DNA from 2 places in the Arthrobacter sp. FW306-06-A genome. Region 2 is predicted to be linked to the other one. Evidence: predicted binding sites of a transcription regulator. Region 2 holds the regulator's gene; the other holds the start of a gene.
The links. The regulator LexA, encoded in region 2, represses DNA repair genes until DNA is damaged. The targets are predictions, from matches to a motif close to TCGAACANNTGTTCGA.
Positions count from the first base shown of each region.

Region 1: a site for LexA is predicted at 3,119-3,134, ahead of LFT49_RS00660 (LexA family protein). Genes of this name have one in related genera too.

Region 1 is NZ_CP084552.1:132,665-140,068, forward strand. Features, by position in the region: gene LFT49_RS00645 (ABC transporter substrate-binding protein) at 1-831, opposite strand, end outside; gene LFT49_RS00650 (lmo0937 family membrane protein) at 1,122-1,268, shown strand; gene LFT49_RS00655 (Y-family DNA polymerase) at 1,352-2,650, opposite strand; gene LFT49_RS00660 (LexA family protein) at 2,674-3,105, opposite strand; gene LFT49_RS00665 (hypothetical protein) at 3,243-3,800, shown strand; gene LFT49_RS00670 (HAD family hydrolase) at 3,919-4,737, shown strand; gene LFT49_RS00675 (hypothetical protein) at 4,858-5,106, shown strand; gene LFT49_RS00680 (glycerophosphodiester phosphodiesterase) at 5,153-5,980, shown strand; gene LFT49_RS00685 (hypothetical protein) at 6,014-6,382, opposite strand; gene LFT49_RS00690 (DUF6480 family protein) at 6,518-6,754, shown strand; gene LFT49_RS00695 (EAL domain-containing protein) at 6,809-7,404, opposite strand, start outside.
Region 2 is NZ_CP084552.1:1,749,827-1,757,230, forward strand. Features, by position in the region: gene hflX (GTPase HflX) at 1-169, shown strand, start outside; gene LFT49_RS08025 (ATP-dependent DNA helicase) at 162-2,222, shown strand; gene lexA (transcriptional repressor LexA) at 2,348-3,085, opposite strand; gene LFT49_RS08035 (LysM peptidoglycan-binding domain-containing protein) at 3,445-3,795, shown strand; gene LFT49_RS08040 (histidinol-phosphate transaminase) at 3,907-5,025, shown strand; gene hisB (imidazoleglycerol-phosphate dehydratase HisB) at 5,086-5,712, shown strand; gene hisH (imidazole glycerol phosphate synthase subunit HisH) at 5,709-6,476, shown strand; gene LFT49_RS08055 (hypothetical protein) at 6,477-6,635, shown strand; gene priA (bifunctional 1-(5-phosphoribosyl)-5-((5-phosphoribosylamino)methylideneamino)imidazole-4-carboxamide isomerase/phosphoribosylanthranilate isomerase PriA) at 6,758-7,404, shown strand, end outside.

The DNA.
Region 1 (7,404 bases), 1.6 Mb from region 2:
GTTCACGATCAGGATGGTGGTGGGGAACTCGCCCGGCTTGCCGGACAGCGAACCGTCCCACAGGTCCTTTTCGTCCACCAGTACCTTGGCTCCGGCGGTCAGTACCAGGCGTGAGGCCCATGGCTCAGGCAACCACGCGCCGTCGAGCTTTCCATCCTGGAACAGCTTGAGGGTCTGGGCGTTCTCCGTGGGGTTGATGGCGACGTCGCCGCTGCCATCGACGTTTGTCTTGTATCCCTGGGACGAAAGCCAGGCGCGGAGCGCCACGTCCTGCGTGCCGCCAAGCTGCGGCGAAGCCAAGGTCTTGCCCTTCAGGTCCGCGGCGGAGTTGATCTCCGGCTTGACCACCAGCTGCGCACCACCGGCGGCTGCGCCGGCGATGATGTTGACGGATTCGCCCTGGCTCTTGACGAACGAGTTGATGGCCGGATTCGGTCCGATGTAGGTGGCATCGATGGCGCCCGCGTTCAGCGCTTCGATGGCTGCGGGGCCGGCGTTGAAGACCTGCGTGCTGAGCTTGGTGCTGCCGAGTTCATCGGCGATGAAGCCGTTGCTGACGCCCACCAGTGCGGGGGCGTGCGTGACGTTCCCGAAGTAGCCCAGCTTCAGTTCGGCGGCGGGGTTGCCGGACGGGACGGTCTCCTGCGTGGCGGCAGGGGTGGCGCTGTTAACGGAGGAGGCGACGGCGGCACCCCCGCCAATGAGGGCCAGGACGGCTGCCGCGATCCCAATCTTCAGGCCTACCGAGCGGTTGGGTTTGGCGGACTGGCCGGCGACGATGCGGGTGGAGCCTTGCTGGTTCTGCGGACTGTTGTCCTGCGGGTTTGCCATGGGTAAATCCTTTGCTGGGGCGGATGCTGAGACGAGATTACGGAGCGCCCGGCGGCCCGACAATCGATCATGTAGCAGGCGTTCACGGGGCGACTCGCAGGCTCAACGCGGCGTAGCGGGAAGTCAAAATTCGTCCCGGGACGTCTTGGTTCGGGCTGATAGGCAGCCGGTATCGGCGGCGGATGCGATCGACGCTTGCTTTTCCTGTTTCGCCTGCATTGATTCAGCTGCCGCCTTGGTGGGTACGTGGCCCGCATGGGGATTTTGAAAAACTAGTCAAGGAGACTCTCATGTTGCTTTGGATCGCCATTATCATCGCTGTTCTCTGGCTTCTCGGACTGCTCGCGAACATCGGCGGCGGCCTTATCCACATTCTTTTGGTCGTTGCAGTAGTCGTCCTGATCTTCCACTTCGTCACAGCCCGGAAGCGCGTCTAGGCGGGCAACGTCCGGACTAAGACTTCCATGCAGGAATGAGGTCCCGCCGCTGGCACTGTGCCGGCGGCGGGACCTGCTGCTTTTCAGGCCGCTTTGACCAGGGGGAGTTCGTCCCAGTGCGTGGTGTACCGGGGGGAGCGCATGTCCCGTTTCATGGTCCAGTCCAAACCGGACTTGATGCCCGCGTGCCCCAATCCGATGGCACCCCGCCCGAAACGCCTGCTCACGTCCTCAAGCAGCGGCCCGATCCCGCGTTCCTCATGCCGGTTCTCGAACGGCTCCAGCGGCGGCTGGTTTCCCGTGGGCCGCAGGTCGGTCAGCATCAGGCCCGCCTTGGCGTACTTCAGCCCTTCGCGGGTGTGGGGCAACAGGGCGTGCGCGGCCTTGGTGAGCAGCAGCGGATCCGCCGTGGGCATGGGCAGTGAGACGCATACCGAGGGGTAGGCCTGCTCGTTGTCCCGGAACGGGGAAGTGGCAGCGAACGCCGTCAGGACCTTGGCCTGCAGCCCGTGCTTTGAGAGCCTGGCGCTCGCCTGCTGCCCATAGATGCTGAGCACCTCCCGAAGGCCTGCGGTGGTGGTCACAGGCGTGGCGAAGGAGCGGGAGAAGATCAACTGGTCGCGTCCAATCCGTTCCTCCTCCATGGGGATGCACGGGGTGCCGCGCAGCTCCAGGACGGTGCGCATCAGGACCACGGAAAACCTGTCGCGGATCACCACGGGGTCCGCGCGGACCAGGTCCAGGACGGTGAAGATCCCCAGGACGTTCAATCGCCTGGTGAGCCGGCCGGCGATGCCCCAGATCTCATCCACGGGCAGGCGGCCCATCAGTGCCTCCCGCATGTCTGCCGGGACCGACTCCCAAAGGCAGACCCCGCCAAAAGCAGGATTGTTCTTGGCCCACTTATTGCAGAGCTTGGCCAGGGTCTTGGTGGGCGCAATGCCCACGCAGACCGGGACGCCCACGTGCCGCCGGACTGCCTCCTTCATCCTGCGGCCCAAGGCCAGCAGCTCTCCCGGGCCGCCCTTCACGCCCAGAAATGCCTCATCAATGCTGTAGACCTCCAGCCAAGCCGAGTACCTGCCCAGCAGTTCCATCACACGGGCGCTGATATCCCCGTACAGCTCATAGTTGCTCGACTTTGCCACCAGGCCCCACTCCTTGGCCCGCGGCGCGAGCTTGAACCAGGGTTCACCGGTGGTGATGCCCAGGGCTTTCGCCTCGGGGGAGCGGGTCACCGCGCACCCGTCGTTATTGGACAGCACCACCAGCGGGCGTCCCTCCAGGGAGGGGTCGAACGCGCGCTCGGCCGAGGCATAGAAGCAGTTGACGTCCACATGAGCGATCTGCGGCATCTGCCGCATCACCATAGGCTTAGCCATGGGACTTCCCAGCCTTCACGGCCTCAAACATGGTGCAGGCACCTGGTGGCAACGCCCCAGACGGTCAGCTCGGACAGGGCGGGCACACGGATGTCCGGGTACTTGGGGTTTTCCGCCTGGAGCAGCACCCCGGTGCGGGTGATGCGGAGGCGCTTGACCGTCAGTTCGCCGTCAAGCACCGCGATCACCACGGATCCGTCCTTGGGCTCCAACGCCCGGTTCACGATCAGTTCGTCGCCGTCACTGATGCCCGCTCCCTCCATGGAGTCACCGGTCACGCGGACCACGAAGGTGCTGGTGATGTCCTTGATCAGGTGCGCGTTCAGGTCGATCCGGCCGTCAAAGTAGTCCTGTGCGGGCGACGGAAAGCCCGCCGCCACCGCCACGGGCGAGATCAGCACCGAGAACAACGAGGCACCCGCGTCTATCACGCGGGGACCGACAATAACGCCCACAACACACCTTTATTCGAAAATATGTTCGATAGTTTCAGTGTAGCCCCGGAGGCTGACAACCGGCACTCCTCACGGCCCAGGGCGCGGAGAGGCTAGGCTGGGAGCACTGTCAGCTCTGGGGGAAGCGGATGCGGTTCGTGCGGTTTTGGCTGGTTCCTGCAGTGATACTCGCCGCGCTGACGGGCTGCGAGTACAGCGGCCCGCCGGAGGGGCAGGCGAAGCCGTCAGCGCCGCCGACAACGGCACCTCGGAACCTGGACACCGACCAGGCGCGGGGAGTGGACTTCCTCATGAACCCTGCGGACGGCGCCGCCAGCCGCTACGCCTTCCGGCCGGTGCCGGCCGCCCCGGAACTTGCCACCGCCATGCTGCAGGGCGCGGACGGGCTGAAAGTGGTGGTCCATTCCGGCCAGCCTTCCGCTTCCGGGCCTGAGGCGGAGCTCAGAGGCACGCTGGCCAAGGACGGGGCAGGCTGCGTCATCCTGCAGTCGGAGGCTGGGGATGATTACACGCTGATCTTCCCCGAAGGAACCAGCCTCGATGGCGAAACACTCCTCCTGCCCGCCGGCCCCCGGCTTGCCATCCGCGACCCGGTAGCCCTCACCGGCAACCGGGTCCCCGCCGACGAAAGCGTGAGCATGTGCCTGAATTATGCCCGGCTCTACTCCGTGGAATCGGCTGCCATCATCCCCTGATGAAAGGGGCACGTCCGTGATCCAACAGACGCGGGAGGTGCGTTGCGGGGAAGTACGACGACGCCCTGCCGCCTTCCAGCGCACTCCGGCTGCCCAATGACCCACGTAGACTTGCAGGATGCGGCTGGTAGCAAGCGATATCGACGGAACGATCCTCGGGCATGACGGAAAAATCAGCCCCCGCACCGTCCGCGCCTTCCGCGCCTGCCGTGATGCCGGCGTCGAACTTGTCTTTGTTACAGGCCGGCCACCCCGGTGGCTGCACCCCCTCGAAGAACAGCTGGGCCACACCGGTCGAGTGATCTGCTCAAACGGCGCCGTGGTGTGGGACCTGGAAGCGGACTGCCTGGTCTCCGCCCGTACCCTGGCCATCAACACTGTCCTGGAAGTCCGGCACATCATCAAGGAGCTCCGCCCGGCTGCGCTGTTCGCCGCGGAGACGCTCACCGGCTTCCATCTGGAACCGGGCTTCATCGAGAACGAGTCCAGCGAGCTGCTCGCCGAATTCACCCCGGCGCCGCTGAAGGACACGCTCACGGGCGAGGACTCTGTGGTGAAATTCCTCGCCATCGTCCGCGACGGCACGCCTGACGACTTTCTCGCCGAGGTGGCTCCCGCTGTCGGACACCTGGCAGCGGCCACCCATTCTTCGCCTGGCGTCGCGATGCTGGAACTGTCCCTGCCCGGTGTGAACAAGGCCGTCACGCTGGCCGAGTATGCGTCCGCCTTGGGCATTGGGGCCGCTGACGTAGTGGCTTTCGGGGACATGCCCAACGACATTGAAATGCTCCGGTGGGCTGGCCACGGCTATGCCATGGCCAGCGGCCACCCGGAGGCCATCCGCGCGGCGGGGCAGCAGGCACCGCATTTTGACGACGACGGCGTGGCCCAGGTTTTGGAGGCCCGCCTCGCTTCCCTGGGCGTCCAGTTTTCCTGACCCCAGCCTGCCGCATCCGGCGCCACCGTTTTCCCAGCTTCCGCTCACCTGGCGTTTACCTTCCCGCCGTAGCGTCAAGCGTGGAGAGCAGGCACCTCCGCCGGCTCGAAGGGGGTAACGATGGCAAGAAGCACCAAGCAGCACGCAGCCGAGGCGCCGCTCCACGCAGCAACGCCCGCTCCGCACTGGAAGCAGCTGCGCCAGGGCGACCGGGTCCGGGTCCTCTTTTCACCCGGCTTTGAATCGGGCGGCGTGGTGGACACCATCACGCCGGACCACACGGCGGTCTGGGTCCACCTCGACGGCGGCCGCGGGCGGACCCTGCTGCACTGCGGTGACGGCGTGGACATCCTTCCCTGCGCTGGCTGAACTGCCGCGCTGACTGAAGGCCTCGGGCCTCGGGTACGCTCGCAGTGTGACCCTGCCCTTCTTCGAGCACCCGGACGACGCCGGGCGGCAGCTGCCCATCGCCATGGCCCACCGCGGGTTCTCGGGCGAGGGCCTGGAAAACTCCATGGCCGCGTTCCGCGCCGGCGTTGAACTCGGCTTCCGGTACCTCGAAACGGACGTCCACACCACGTCCGACGGCGTGCTGCTGCTCTTCCACGACGAAACCCTGGACAGGGTGACGGACGGCAAGGGCCGGGTTGCGGAGCTGCCCGCGGCGGAGGTGGCAAAGGCGCGGATCAACGGCCGCGAGCCCATCCCCACCTTCGACGAACTGGTAACCCAGCTTCCAGACGCCCGGCTCAACCTCGACGTCAAGGACTGGGGCTCGGTCCGCAGCACTGCGGCCGCCATCGAGCGGCACCAGGTGCACCACCGGGTGCTGGTCACCAGTTTTTCGGACCGCCGACGGCGGGCGGTGCTGAAGCTGCTCAGCCAACCGGTGGCTTCGTCCGCCGGAGTGGCCTCGAATGCCCTCTTCACGCTGCTGGGCCCGGTACTGCCCCGCCCGGTGTTCCGGCGGCTGATGCGCCGGACTCTGCGCGACGTGCACGCACTGCAGGTACCCGTCCGCTATGGACGGATACCTGTAGTCACTGCCGGCTTCATCCGGCGCGCCCATGAGCTGGGCCTGGTGGTGCACGTATGGACCATCAATGAGGAGGCGGAAATGCACCGGCTCCTCCACCTTGGCGTGGACGGGATTGTCACGGACCGGGCGGACCTGCTTCGCGACGTGCTGCGGGCGCGCGGCCAGTGGCGGCATGCGCCCGGGCCGGAGGACCCGGCCGGCTGAAGCGCACCCGGCTTATCCAACCTGTCGGGAGACTTAGCCGCGGTCCGCTTCGGTGGGCGCTGTCGCATCGCCGGCCAGGCCGCCGTCGTCCGACGCCTCGTTCTGCTTTTGGTCGTTCCGGGCCATGCCGCTGTGCGCCCTGAGGTTGTCCGTCTCATCAACGTCCCCGCCCAACGGGCTGTTGGACACCGGGGCCGGGGCGGCCCCGGTCTTGAGGCCTGGAGCCTTCTGCTTCTCCGCCTCCATCGCATTCGAACCCTCACTCAGGGAAGAGTGCACTTCAACGTCGTCATTGGGGTCCGCCGGATTCGGAACATCCATCTTTTCTGTCGGCTTGGATGTCCCGGCCAGGTCCTCCATCGCGTTTTCCGCTGCCTTGCCGATGCTGTCGCCGATTCCCATCTGACTGCTCCTTCCGACGTCGTATGCCGGCGCCCCAGCGGCTTACCGGCCCTACTCCTCCAGAATTATCAGCATGCTTACAATTAGTCCAGTGCTGGGGAACCGAACCGCAGCCGGAGAGGAAGGAAAGGCAGCATGAGCACTTACCATCCGGAAAATGACCCCGCGAATCCCGACCGTCCCGGGAAGGACGATGTTGGCGCCGCCCAGCCCCACCTCGCTGAGCAGCGCAGCAAAGAGTCGGGCGGATCGCCGAACCCCGACCCTGCGGAGGGCAACGTCACCGGCCTGGAGCCGGGCGGGGGAGTTCCTCCCGGGGAGACCCCGCCCGCCGAGGACCAAATGAGCAGGGACCAGGGCCACTCCGAGTAGTGCCTGGGTGGGCAGCGGCTGGCGGCTTTCGGTCCGCCGGCCGCTGGTCCATCGTCACGACGCCGTTGTGCCCCGCTTCTTCCGCGACTCGCCCGGGCCGGCCAAGTGGCGCTCCAGGCCGTCCATGTCCAGGCGCGTATTCCAGTTGGCCCAGTCCTCGGGCCGGACGGACGGCCGACCCAGCAGGTAGCCCTGGCCGGCGCTGATGCCAAGCTCGGTGAGGGCCTTCAGTTCGCCCACAGTCTCGATGCCTTCCGCCACCAGAGTCACACCAATCTGCTCGGTGAAGTCCACCAGGCACGACGCAAGGGCGTGCTGCAGCCCGTCCTTGTCCACATCGGCGATGACGTTGCGGCCCACCTTGAGGAAGTCGGGCCGCAGGTGGATCATGCGGCTCAGTGCCCCTGCGCCGGTGTGGGTGTCGTCGACGGCGATCCGCAGCCCCTTTTCGCGCAGCGGATTAATCGCAGAAATAAATTGCAGGTATTCCTCTTCCGGAATATCCGCGGTCAATTCGAGAACCACCCTGTCGATGGGAAGCTCGATGTGGTCGAACAGCTCCGGCAGCCGCGGGTCCGTGCAGGACGTGGGCGAAATGTTCAGCGAAACATATAGGTTTTCCGGCAGGGTGCGGGCCGCCGCGGCAGCGG
Region 2 (7,404 bases):
CAAGATGGAATTGCTCATCCCGTACGAGCGCGGCGACCTGATCAGCAAGCTTCACGAGTCCGACGCCGAGATCCTCAGCCTGGACCACGTGGAGGCCGGCACCAGGGCTGCCGTCATGGTCCGGGAGGGCCTGGCGTCCGAACTGGAACCCTTCACCGTCAATGGGTGACCCCGCGGCGGACGAAGCCGCGCAGACGGCCGGTGAGCAGTTCGTCATCGAACTGCTTGACCGGGCCGTCGCAGGCATGGGCGGTCAAAGCCGCACCGGACAGCATCAAATGGCCCTGCAGGTGGCCCGCGCCATCGAAACCGGCAACCACCTGCTGGTCCAGGCCGGCACCGGCACCGGTAAGTCGCTTGCCTACCTGGTGCCGCTGATCGCCCATGCCCTGGAAAGCAACAAGCCTGCTTTGGTCTCCACAGCCACGCTTGCCCTGCAAACCCAGATCGTCGGCAGGGACCTGCCCCGTCTGCTGAAGAACATCACCCCGGCACTGGAACGGCCCGTCAAGGTTGCCTTGGTCAAGGGCCGCTCCAACTACGTCTGCCGCCACAAGCTCGAAGGCGGTTTCCCCTCCGAAGAGCCCTCCGAAGGCCAGCTTTTCTCGCTTGGCGAGGACACCAGCGTGCCGCACTTCGCAGCGTCCGTGGGCGGCCCCTCGTCCCAGCTTGGTAAGGAAATGGTCCGTCTCCGGGAGTGGGCGGAGAAAACGGCCACGGGTGACCGGGATGAACTGCTCCCGGGCGTGACCGACCGCGCCTGGCGGCAGGTCTCCGTGACGTCCATGGAGTGCCTGGGTGCCCAGAAGTGCCCCATGGCTGCCGAGTGCTTCAGCGAGCTCGCCCGGCAGGACGCTGCCGAAGCGGACGTGGTGGTGACCAACCACGCCATGCTCGCCGTCAGCGCATTCGAAGGACTTGCCGTCCTGCCCGAGTACGACGTCGTGGTGGTGGACGAAGCGCACGAACTCCAGGACCGGGTCACCGGAGCAGTGTCCGGCCAGCTGTCCGTCGCGATGGTCCACGCCGCCGCTGCCGGTGCCCGGAAACACACCGCCATCACCGTTGATGCCCTCAATGCCGCAGCGGCCAACCTTGAGCTGGCCCTCGCCGGCGCACCCAGCGGCCTGCTTCCTAACGGCCTGAACGATGAACAGCTGGACTGCGTGGACCAGCTCCGTGAGGCCTGCCGGGCTGCACTGACCGATTCCAAAGGGGACAGCAACACCACTGCCGACGGCGGCCGGCAGCTGGCCAGGTCCCGCCTCATGCTCATCCTGGAACTGTGCGAGCGTCTGGTCGCCGCCAGGGAAAACCGGGAAGTCGTGTGGTTCTCCCGCGCCAGCACCTTTGACCCCGGCCAGGGCTACTCGCCGCCGGACGAGACTGCGCCGGTGCTGATCAACATCGCCCCATTGTCCGTCGCCGGGCGGCTGCGGGAAGGGCTCTTTGCCGACCACACTGTCGTGCTGACTTCCGCCACCCTGGCCATCGGTTCCGCTTTTGAACCTGCTGCAGGAGGACTGGGCCTTCTTGGCGACGGCGCCCCCAGCTGGACCGGCGTGGACGTCGGCTCGCCCTTCGACTACCCCAAGCAGGGCATCCTCTATGTGGCCGGGCACCTGCCCAAGCCCGGCCGCGGGGTGTCTCCGGAGGCTCTGGAGGAACTGGAAGCCCTGATTAAGGCGTCCGGCGGGGGAGCCCTTTGCCTGTTTTCCTCACGCCGGGCTGCCGAGGAGGCCGCAGACGCCCTGCGGCCCAAACTGGACGTGACCGTCCTGTGCCAAGGGGAGTCGACCATGACCGGCCTGGTCAAACAGTTCGCCGATGAGCCGGACACCTGCCTTTTCGGAACCATGTCCCTGTGGCAGGGAGTCGACGTGCCGGGCGGCTCCTGCCGGCTGGTGGTGATTGACCGTATTCCGTTCCCGCGGCCGGACGATCCACTGATGACGGCGCGTTCCCGGGCCGTGGCACAGGCCGGCGGCAACGGATTCATGTCCGTATCAGCCACCCACGCGGCCATCCGCCTGGCCCAGGGCGCCGGGCGGTTGATCAGGTCAACCGGGGATAAGGGCGTTGTGGCCGTGCTGGACTCCCGGTTGGCAACCGAGCGCTACGCCGGGTTCCTGCGGGCTGCCCTGCCGCCGTTTTGGGCCACCACGGACCGCAGCAAGGCGCTGGCAGCCCTCACCAGGCTGGGGGCGGACGCAGTCCGGTAGCCTCCTGACGACGCACCGCGGAGCTCCAGGGGCACAGCGCGCCCCTGGAGTGCCTCCGCCGGGCCCAGGACGGCCCGGACGGATTCCTGCAGCGCGGGCCGGTGCTTGTGGCGGGAGGGAGCGCGCTAGAGCGAACGCAGGACCGAGACGACTTTGCCCATGATGGTGGCATGGTCGCCCAGGATGGGTTCGTACTGCGTGTTCTGGGGGAGCAGCCAGGTATGGCCGTCTCGCTGGCGGAAGGTCTTGACGGTCGCTTCGTCGTCGAGCAGCGCAGCAACGATGTCCCCGTTGGCTGCGTCAGCCTGGCGCCGGACCACCACCCAGTCACCGTCACAAATGGCGGCGTCCACCATGGAGTCGCCGGCCACCCGCAGCATGAAGAGTTCGCCCTGGCCCACCAACTGGCGGGGGAGCGGCATGACATCCTCAACAAGCTGCTCCGCGAGGATGGGACCGCCGGCAGCGATCCGGCCCACCAGGGGAACCATTGCGGTATCGAGCGCGGTGGGCAGCTCGGTCACTGAGGCGCCTCCGCCGGCGGGTTGCGTCGCAGGGGAGTCGCCTGCGGCCTTGCCTGTACCCCCGTCCAGCGTGAGGGGCATCAGCACTTCCATGGCGCGGGGCCGCTTGGGATCGCGACGCAGGTAACCGAGTTTTTCCAGCTGGGAGAGCTGGTGGGTCACGCTGGACAGGCTTGCCAGTCCGACGGTGTCGCCGATCTCGCGCATGGAGGGCGGGTACCCGTTCTCATTGACGGAGCGCTGTATGGTTTCGAGGATTTTCTTTTGCCGGGGCGTCAAGCCTTTGGCGGTCCTCTTGGTTTGCGGGGCGGTCCTGCCCCCGGCGGCTGCTGCTGCCATATTCGCCAATGCCTTTCGCTTGCCGGCGGATCTTCCGCCCCGGTGCTGGCTTGCACGCACCGCCGGAAGGACTCCCACTGTCATTGTCAGACCCTGCTGTTCAACTTCAGGGGTGGTTGTTCTTTGGTTTCAAAGCTAGGCCAGCCACATTGCTTTTTCAAACATTTGTTCTAGCGAGTCTCGACATTGTTCGTTGATAGGTGCTAAAACTTAACAAGCCAAGTTCGAACATGTGTTCTAACCAGCGCACGCCCTATTCGAAAACGTGGCCGGAGGAAGTTCCGGACCGTCGTCTGAATGGTCGGGGCGGCCTCGGGGGAACACCCGGGCAGCACGGCAGGTCCAGGAGGGCTCAGTTCATGTCAGCTTCATCTCGTCACCACGTTTCACCTTCGTCCGCGCCCCTGCGGCTTACCCGGCGGGGGTGGATCGTCCTGATCGGCGTTCCGCTGGTACTCGTCGCTGTCTTCCTGCTGTCGCTGTCGGGGTTCTTCAACTCGCCCGCCAAGGCCTCAGACTCCGCCGCGGATTTGGCGGTGACACCGACTGTCACGGTTACCGTGCAGCCGGGCCAGTCACTGTGGACCATCGCCGGTGCTGTTGATCCGAACCGGGACGCCCGGGACGTGGTGGCAGACATCGTCCAGCTCAACAACCTCAGCGCCGGCTCAGTCCTGCCCGGGCAGCAACTGTTTGTCCCAACACACTGAAGCCCGCTGTCCACTCCAGGCATGGCGCCGGAGAAGCGGGATGTGGCACGCTGAGGGCGAACAGGAACCGTCACATTTTCCGGTCGTTGCTGCGGCAACTAAACTGTTCAGGTGAACGACCAGCTAGAGCGTCTGAACCGGCTTCCCCTCCGCAGCAACCTTCGCGGGCTCACCCCTTATGGGGCGCCCCAACTGGACGTCCCCATTCTCCTGAACGTCAATGAGAACACCCATGGCGTCCCCGCCGATGTGCGCGCCGCCATTTCCGCCGCAGTCACGGAGGCTGCCGCAGGCCTGAACCGCTACCCTGACCGGGAGTTCACTGCACTCCGGAAAGCCTTGGCGGAGTACCTCGGGCATGGGCTTGACGAAAACAACGTATGGGCAGCCAATGGCTCCAATGAGGTCCTGCAGCAGATCCTCCAGGCTTTCGGAGGCCCGGGCCGCACCGCCCTGGGCTTTCCACCCACGTACTCCATGTACCCCCTGCTGGCCAGCGGGACCGACACGCAGTACATCACCGGGGAGCGCTCCGAGGGCTACGACCTGAGCGCAGAGTCGGCCGCACGGCAGGTCAAGGAACTGCAGCCGAACATCGTGTTCCTCTGCTCGCCCAACAATCCCACGGGAACCGGGCTCGGTCTGGATGTCGTGGAGGCTGTCTACGAGGCCGGGGAGGACAGCCAGGCGATCGTGATCGTGGACGAGGCTTACCACGAGTTCGCGCACGACGGAACGCCCAGCGCGCTGACCCTGCTTCCCGGCCGGGAGCGGCTGATCGTGTCCCGCACCATGAGCAAGGCATTTGCCCTGGCCGGCGCCCGGCTTGGTTACATGGCCGCCGCGCCGGAGGTCACCGACGCCCTGCGGTTGGTGCGCCTTCCGTACCACCTCTCGGCCATCACCCAGGCCACTGCGCTTGCCGCCCTCGAACACCGCGAGGCCCTTATGGCGGACGTCCAGGACATCAAGGCCCAGCGGGACCGGATCGTGGCGGAACTGACACGGATGGGCCTGACGCCCGCGGCCTCCGACTCCAATTACGTGTTCTTCGGCGGCCTGGAAAACCCCCACCAGGTCTGGCAGGAACTGCTGGACGCCGGTGTGCTGATCCGTGACGTCGGCATCCCCGGCCACCTTCGGGTTACTGCGGGCACTGAGGCGGAAACCACAGCCTTCCTCACGTCCCTGGAACGCATCCTTGCGGGCCAGGCCGCGCTTCCCGCCTAGACTTATAGTGCGGCGTCGGCGCCTTGAACCACTTCTTCTCCCACAAAGGATCCTTTCACCATGAGTCCAACCGGATTGAATACGGCTGCGGCCAGGACCGCCCGCATGGAGCGTGCCACCAGCGAGTCCTCCGTCCTCGTGGAGATCAACCTCGACGGAACCGGAGTGTCGGATATCGATACCTCGGTGCCGTTTTACGACCACATGCTGACTGCCCTGTGCAAGCACTCCCTGATCGACATGACGGTCAAGGCCACCGGCGACACCCACATCGACGTCCACCACACCGTGGAGGACGTTGCCATCACCTTCGGCGAGGTCCTGCGCACTGCCCTTGGCAACAAGGCGGGAATCCGACGTTTCGGTGAGGCCACTGTGCCGCTTGATGAAGCGCTTGCCAACGCGGTAGTGGATGTCTCCGGCCGCCCCTACCTGGTGCACGGCGGCGAGCCGGCAGGCCAGGAGTACCACCTGATCGGCGGCCACTTCACTGGCTCCCTGACCCGCCACGTCTTCGAAGCCATCACGCTGCACGCCGGCATCTGCCTGCACATGACCGTATTGGCCGGCCGGGACCCGCACCACATCGTCGAGGCGCAGTTCAAAGCCTTCGCCCGTGCCCTGCGCGCCGCCGTCGAACCGGATCCCCGCGTCGAGGGCATCCCGTCCACCAAGGGCGCACTGTGAGCGGCCAGGTCCTTAAGGACGGGGCCATCATCGACCCCTCCGCCTCACGCAAGCTGCCTTCCCCCGAGGGCAAGCCAACTGTCACGGTTCTGGACTACGGTTCCGGGAACGTTCGGTCAGCGGTCCGCGCACTGGAACGTGCCGGCGCGGAAGTGATCCTGAGTTCCAAGCCGGAGGACGTGCTGAACGCGGACGGACTGGTGGTGCCCGGCGTCGGCGCTTTCGAGACGGTGATGCGCGAACTCAAGGCCGTGGACGGCATTCGGCTCATCGGCAGGCGCGTTGCCGGCGGCCGCCCGGTGCTGGGCATTTGCGTAGGCCTCCAAGTCCTGTTCGAGGCCGGCGTGGAGCACGGCACCGAAGCCGAAGGCATCGGCGAGTGGCCCGGAAAGGTGGAGGCCCTTCCCGCGGAAGTCGTCCCCCATATGGGCTGGAACACCGTCCAGGTCCCCGAAGGCTCCAAGCTCTTTGCCGGCGTCGAAAACGAGCGCTTCTACTTCGTGCACTCCTACGGCGTGCAGGAATGGAACTTCGACGTGATCCAGCCCCGGATGGCTCCGCCGATGGTCACCTGGTCCGAGCACGGCGCTCCCTTCATTGCGGCCGTGGAAAACGGCCCGCTCTGCGCCACCCAGTTCCACCCCGAAAAATCAGGAGACGCCGGTGCGCGTCTGCTGCGTAACTGGGTGGAAGGCCTGCGCAAACCAGCCAATGACGAATCCAGTTCCGGAGCAGCATCAGCCGACCCCGGCAGCGGCGCATAGATGTGGTCCGTACTACTGATGGGGCTCGCCGGCATCCTGATCGGTGGCGGCATCTCCTTCCGGCAGCAGCGCAAGCCGCTGTGGACCCAGGTGGCGTTCTATGTCCTGGCCGCCATGGCGCTGCTCGCCGCCTACCTGCTCACACTGCCGGCCAGCTGAGTACCCACCGGAGGGTGGGCCGCCCTGGGGAGTCCGCCCGGCACATCAGCAACGGCACGCCCCAAGCCCGCCCAATTTTCAGCCAATCGCCCTGAGCCCGAGAACCAACACCGAGGATGAGTATGACCACCGCACATGACCTGCCGGTACTTGAACTGCTGCCCGCCGTCGACGTCGTCAACGGCCAGGCCGTGCGGCTGGTCCAGGGCGAGGCCGGGAGCGAGACCAGCTACGGCACCCCCCTTGAAGCGGCACTCAACTGGCAGCAGCAGGGTGCCGAGTGGGTCCACCTGGTGGACCTGGATGCCGCTTTCGGGCGCGGATCCAACGCCGACCTCCTCCGGGAGGTGGTGGGCCGGCTGGACATCAAGGTGGAACTCTCCGGCGGCCTCCGTGACGACGAGACGCTCGAAGCAGCCCTTGACCTGGGGGTCGCACGGGTCAACCTTGGCACCGCAGCACTGGAGAACCCGGAGTGGACCGCCCGGGCCATCGAGCGCTTCGGCGACAGGATTGCCGTGGGGCTCGATGTCCGCGGCACGACCCTTGCGGGCCGCGGCTGGACCAAGGAAGGCGGGGACCTGTGGGACGTCCTGGGCCGCCTCGAAGAGGCCGGCTGCGCCCGGTACGTGGTGACCGACGTGACCAAGGACGGCACGCTGCAGGGACCGAACGTGGAACTCCTGCGCCAGATGGTGGAGAAGACCGGAAAGCCGGTGGTGGCCTCCGGCGGAATCTCCAGCCTGGACGACCTCAAGGTCCTCCGCTC